One region of the Proteiniborus sp. genome, then DNA from elsewhere that is predicted to be linked to it. Evidence: predicted binding sites of a transcription regulator. Region 1 holds the regulator's gene; the other holds the start of a gene.
The links. Region 1 encodes CtsR, which represses protease genes until heat stress. Its sites were predicted from a motif close to AAGGTCAANNAAGGTCAAAT; they were not measured.
Positions count from the first base shown of each region.

Region 1 (3,439 bases):
GCAGTACCTATTGGCGAATCTGAATCCTTTAAGGGATTTGTTAATATAGTTGATTTAGTTGGTAGAGTATACAATGGAAAAGATTGTACTGATGCACCTGTTCCAGATGGAATGGATGATATAATTACACCTCTTAGAGAAATGCTCATGGAATCAGTAGCAGAAACAGATGAAGCACTAATGGAAAAATATTTTGAAGGTGAAGCTTTTACAGCAGAGGAAATTCATGCAGGACTTAGAAAAGGTGTATTAAATTGTGACTTAGTGCCAGTTCTTATTGGCTCTGCTCAAAATAATATTGGAGTGCATACTCTTCTTGACATGATAAGTGCTTATTTACCTTCACCACTTGATATAGGTGTACATGAGGGAGTTAAACCTGACACAACAGACAAAATACAAAGAAAAATCGACAAGAGCGAACCGTTTTCCGCATTTGTATTCAAGACTATAGTAGACCCATTTGTAGGTAAGATTTCACTATTTAATATATGTTCAGGAAAACTAGTAAAGGATATGGATGTATTAAATACCAATAAAGACGAAACTGAAAGAATAGGAAGTTTATTCTTATTAAGAGGTAAGACTCAAATAGAAGTTGGAGAGTTAGTTGCTGGAGATATTGGGGCTACAGCTAAACTTCAATTTACAGAAACAGGAGATACTATTTGCGACAAAAATGCTCCTATACAGTATGATAAAATAAAATATCCTGAACCATGTCTATTCTTAGCTGTAGAGCCAAAATCTAAAGGTGATGAGGAGAAAATAGGTTCATCTCTTACTAGAATGACAGAAGAAGACCCAACCTTTATAGTTCAGAGAAATGCAGAAACAAAGCAATTGCTAATAGGCGGTCAAGGTAATATGCAGCTTGCTGTTATTACAAACAAGCTTAAAAATACATTTGGAGTCGAAGTAGAACTTAAGGATCCAAAAGTTCCTTATAGAGAGACAATAAAAGGTACAGCAAGTGTTCAAGGAAAACATAAGAAACAATCTGGTGGTGCCGGACAATATGGTGATGTGCATATAAGATTTGAACCTTCGCAATTAGACTTTGAATTTGGTGAAGAGATATTTGGAGGAGCAGTACCTAGACAGTATATTCCAGCTGTTGAAAAAGGATTAAGAGAATCTATTGAAAAAGGTGTTTTAGCAGGATATCCTGTAGTTAATATGAAGGCCGTACTATTTGATGGGTCATATCACCCTGTGGATTCAAATGAAATGGCTTTCAAAATAGCCGCATCCCTTGCATTTAAAAAGGGGATGGAGCAAGCAAAACCAATATTACTTGAGCCTATTATGAAAGTTGAGATACTTGTTCCTGAGGAATATATGGGAGATATAATGGGAGATATGAATAAGAGAAGAGGAAGAATATTGGGAATGGAGCAACAAGAAGATGGCAATCAACTTGTAACAGCTGAGGCTCCACAAACAGAAATGTTTAAATATGCAATAGATTTAAGGTCAATGACTCAGGCAAGAGGAAGCTTCAGGATGGAATTTGTAAGATATGAGGAAGTGCCTCAACAAATAAGTGAAAAAATAATAGCTGAAGCAAAGGCTGAATAAGAACAGGTAAAAATTAGGAGCGCTAGGAATAGCGCTCCTAAATATTTAAATATGAATAATAAAAATAACTCTTGAAAAAAATTATAATATATATAAAATATAATTAAGGACAAAGAAAGTCAAAGTCAGAAAAAGAGGTGAAGAGATGTCAAAGCTAAGTAACATAATTGAAGATTTTATAAAAAAATTATTAGAAGACACAAATAACGGAGTTATTGAGATACAAAGAAATGAACTTGCTCAATATTTTGATTGTGCGCCATCACAGATAAATTATGTTTTGACGACAAGATTTTCATCAGATAAAGGTTATTATATTGAGAGTAGAAGAGGTGGAGGAGGGTATATAAAAATTGTTAAGGTAAATATTAATAGGGATAAATATATCCAAAACCTCATATTAAACATAATAGGAGATTCTATAACTAAATCAAAGGCGTATGGAATAATTGAAAGTTTTCTTGAAGAAGATATTATTACTGAAAGAGAACACAATATTATGAAAGTTGTACTCGGCGATAGGACTCTAGACAATGTAAATTGCGATAAAAATGTAGTTAGAGCAGATATATTAAAAAATATACTGCTTGTATTATTAGAATAAGGTATTGGAGGGGATAATATGCTTTGTGAAGAATGCGGGAAAAATCAAGCTACTGTCCATATGAAAAAAATAATTAATAACCATGTAACTGAATTTCATTTGTGCGAAGAATGTGCTAAGAAAAACAATAGCTTTAGTTTTGATAAACAATTTTCTATTCAAAATATTTTAGCTGGACTTATAGATAGTTCCTATGACAGTCCTGTAAAAATTGAACATATTAAAGCAACAACTTGCGATAATTGTGGATTAACCTATGGAAAGTTTAGACAGATAGGAAAGTTTGGCTGTAGTCATTGTTATGATTCTTTTAGAGAAAAACTAGTTCCTTTATTTAAAAAAATACATGGTCATGATTCTCATGTTGGAAAAATCCCTAAGAAAGCTGGGAAAAGTGTAAGCACAAGGAAAATAATCGATAAACTAAAAACAGAGCTTGAATTAGCTGTAAATAAAGAAGAGTTTGAAAAAGCTGCTCAAATAAGAGATGAAATTAGAAATCTTCAAGCAAAACTTGAAAGGAGCAGTGAGCAATATGATTAGTTGGTTAGCAGGAGAGGGAAAAGAAAAAGATATAGTATTAAGTAGTAGAATTAGACTTGCGAGAAATATTGAGAATATTAAATTACCTTTTTTGATGACAGAGACAGAAGCAAAAAATGTTATAAAAATAGTTGATGATGCAATAAAGAATGATACGACTACGGATAATAGTTTTGAACTGTTTGAAATTCAAAAGCTATCCCCACTAGAAAGAAATATTTTTGTTGAAAAGCACATAATAAGTCCTAGTCTACTAGAAAAACCTAATTTAAGTGCTTTTTTTCTGAGAAGAGATGAAAAAGCTACAATAATGGTAAATGAGGAAGACCACATTAGAATACAAGTGTTATTACCTGGATTAAATCTTGAAGAAGGATGGGAAATAAATAACAAGATAGATGATTTATTAGAAGCTAACACTAGATATGCTTTTGATGAAAAGTTTGGATATCTAACATGCTGTCCTACTAATGTAGGTACAGGGCTAAGGGCTTCTGTTATGGTACATTTGCCAGGACTTGTATTGACAGGCTATATTAATCAAGTTCTTCAAGCTGTAAGCCAACTTGGCTTAACAGTAAGGGGACTTTATGGTGAAGGTAGCAGTGCTTTGGGTAATTTATTTCAAATATCTAATCAAACTACATTAGGAGAAAGTGAAGAAGAAATAATTCAAAAACTTAGAGGCATAGTACTTCAAATTATTACAAA
Region 1 covers NZ_JAWRHZ010000053.1:2,223-5,661, forward strand. Annotated here, with positions in the region: gene fusA (elongation factor G) at 1-1,581, shown strand, start outside; gene ABV008_RS10620 (CtsR family transcriptional regulator) at 1,727-2,185, shown strand; gene ABV008_RS10625 (UvrB/UvrC motif-containing protein) at 2,204-2,728, shown strand; gene ABV008_RS10630 (protein arginine kinase) at 2,721-3,439, shown strand, end outside.

Region 2 (3,439 bases), on a different contig from region 1:
TGGATGTGCCTTTTCTATTTCGTCAAATAATATTACAGAATAAGGCTTTCTCCTAACAGCTTCTGTTAATTGGCCGCCTTCATCATAGCCTACATATCCTGGAGGAGCTCCTACTAGCCTAGATACTGAGTGTTTCTCCATATATTCACTCATATCTATCCTTATCATATTTCTTTCATCATCAAATAGAGTTTCTGTCAATGCCTTTGCCAACTCTGTTTTACCTACACCTGTAGGACCTAAGAATATAAATGAGCCTACAGGTCTATTGAGTGCCTTGATACCAGCTCTTGCTCTGATAACAGCATCTACTACAGATTCTACAGCTTCTTCTTGTCCTATTACTCTTTTGTGAAGTATTTTATCTAGATTAAGTAGCTTTTCTCTTTCTGTTTCTACTAGTTTAGATACAGGTATTCCTGTCCACTTAGACACTACTTCTGCTATTTCCTCTTCTGTTACTTCTTCTTTTAACATTCTATCTTCACTTTGAGTTCTTAAATTAGCTTCTTCTAGCTTTTTCTCTAGTTCAATTAGCTTTCCATATTTCAACTCAGATAATTTTTCTAAGTCATATCGTCTTTCTGCATCTTCTATTTCTCTTTTTACTCTATCTATTTCTTCTTTTACTTCTTTAATAGAAGATATGCTTTTCTTTTCATCTTCCCATTTTGCTCTTTTAATATCATATTCTTCTTTTAAATTTGAAAGCTCCTTTTCTAATTTTTCAAGTCTTACTTTAGAGCTACTATCAGTTTCCTTTTTTAGGGCTGCCCTTTCGATTTCTAGTTGGAGAATTCTTCTTCTGATTTCATCTAGTTCAGCAGGCATACTGTCTATTTCAGTCCTTATCATGGCAGAGGCCTCATCCATTAGGTCTATAGCTTTGTCAGGCAAGTACCTATCACTTATATATCTATCTGACAGAGTAGCACAAGCAATTACTGCGTTGTCTGATATTCTTATACCATGATGAATTTCATATTTTTCTTTAATCCCTCTAAGAATAGATATAGTGTCCTCTACAGTAGGTTCAGTAACTAATACTTTTTGGAATCTTCTTTCTAAAGCTGCATCCTTCTCTATATATTTTCTATATTCATCTAATGTAGTAGCGCCTATACAATGAATTTCTCCACGAGCTAGCATTGGCTTCAAAAGATTTGAAGCGTCCATAGAGCCCTCTGTCCTGCCTGCTCCTACTATGTTGTGAATTTCATCTATAAACATAATAATCCTGCCATCTGAATCCTCTACTTCTTTTAATACAGCCTTTAATCTTTCTTCAAATTCTCCTCTGTATTTGGCACCAGCAATTAGTGCACCCATGTCTAAGGCAAATATGGTCTTATCCTTTAGGCCCTCTGGTACATCTCCATTTATTATTCTTTGAGCAAGTCCTTCAATTATGGCTGTCTTACCAACTCCTGGTTCTCCTATTAAAACCGGGTTGTTTTTAGTCCTTCTTGAAAGAATGCGGACAGTATTTCTTATTTCTTCATCTCTACCTATTACAGGGTCAAGTTTACCCGTTCTAGCCTCTTCGGTTAAATCTCTCCCAAATCTTTTTAGAGCATTGTATGTGGACTCTGGATTGTCTGATGTAATACTTTGACTTCCTCTAATTTTCTTAAGAGCTTCTAAAAATCTTTGTAAATTAATATTGTATCTCTTAAATATTTTCTCTGATATAGTTCCTCTTTCTTTTAATAGAGACATATAAATATGCTCTACTCCCACATATTCGTCACCAAATTTCTTAGCCTCATCTTCGGAGTTTAGGAATATTTTAGTGTAAGTTCTACTAGGATAAATAGAGCCTCCTCCACCAGATTGTTTAGGAAGATTATTTATTTCCCTATTCACATCACTTTTAATAAGCTCTACATTTTCCCCCATGTAGTTTAATACCATTGGTATTAAGCCTTCATCTTGGTTAACAAGAGCATAATGAATATGGATTTCTTCTAGTTGGGGGTTGCCATTTTTAATGGCTATTTGCTGAGAATTTTGTACTGCATCAATGCTTTTTTGTGTAAATTTGTTTAAATCCATTTTCTTCACCTCTCTTTTAATACAAGAAAACAGTTCAATGCTACTGAAAAAACCTAGTTTCTTTTCTTGTCATTCTAAGGTAAAGACGAAGAATCTCATATTTTAATGCTTATAGAGATTCTTCACTAATGCTCAAAATGACAAAACGAACTTTATTAGTAGTCTTAAACAGTTCTTATGTAATTATAAATCAAAACAGAAAAAGTTTGACCTTCTCTGACCTTTGTATTTATTATAATCCTATTACTGTTAAAAATCAAGACAAATATCTAATTTTTAAATTTAGGAAAAATACACTGAATTACGGTTTCCCCCATGGACAACTCCTTTCCTTGTTACTTTTGATAAAAAAATAACAAATATTATATTAAGTATAGTATAATAATTATAATAACTATAACAGTATAGACGGCTAACGGTTCCCATAATAAGATACAACTATCTCAATAGATAAGATTATAGCTTGTTTGTCAATTATGATAGGAGGGGGATACAATTGGACAGATTGTCAATTGGGCAAATGGCAGAGCTAAATCACATATCTAAACAAACCCTACGTTACTATGATAGGATAAAACTTTTAGAGCCCTATATAGTCGATGAAGAAACAGGATACAGATATTATAGTATAAAACAAAGTGCAAGGCTTGATATGATCCAATATATGAAGTCTCTAGGAATGAAGCTAGAGGATATTACACTGTAGAAAAGATGGATAATGTTGAATATCTATAATATCCAATGCAAATGTACCGTAAATAAAAATACATGGCAAGAAAATAAGTACCACACTTTAAATAGCCCCTTTAGAAGCAAGACTTCTAAAGGGGTTTCTGTTTAATAATAAAAGGATTTTCTACGCTCATGAAGCTTGTCCCTGAGTTTACTTCTTTAATAATTTATTATTTATTCTAATATTCTTTTCAACATTAAATATTTCAGAATCTGTATCAACATATAATGAAGGAGTTTTGGCATTTACTAGTATTTGAGTTGGATAAATACTTTTATGCCCTACTATTAAATATCCTACAGCACATACTACTGAAGCATATATTCCTACTTCTGACCCAAATAACTCCATGCACATAATTATGCCTGCTATTGGAGTATTTGCACAAGTAGCCATAAAAGCAACCATACCTACAGCTGCATAAAATGTAACACTACCATTAATTATGGTCCCCCATATATTCCCTATAGTTGAGCCAACAAAAAGCATAGGCGTAAGGATACCACCGCTTCCACCCGAACCTAATGTTACAGCTGTAGCTATTGACTTCCATATAAAATCTGTTGGCCTTATGTTATGTGCCATAACAGCACTATTTATCGTTTCTTCTCCTATGCCTAAATAGTCAGTTGTTCCAGTTAAAAATACAAT
Region 2 covers NZ_JAWRHZ010000017.1:69,342-72,780, reverse strand. Annotated here, with positions in the region: gene clpB (ATP-dependent chaperone ClpB) at 1-2,055, opposite strand, end outside; gene ABV008_RS02855 (MerR family transcriptional regulator) at 2,552-2,761, shown strand; gene ABV008_RS02850 (chloride channel protein) at 2,939-3,439, opposite strand, start outside.
Region 2: a site for CtsR is predicted at 2,260-2,279, ahead of clpB (ATP-dependent chaperone ClpB). Genes of this name have one in related genera too.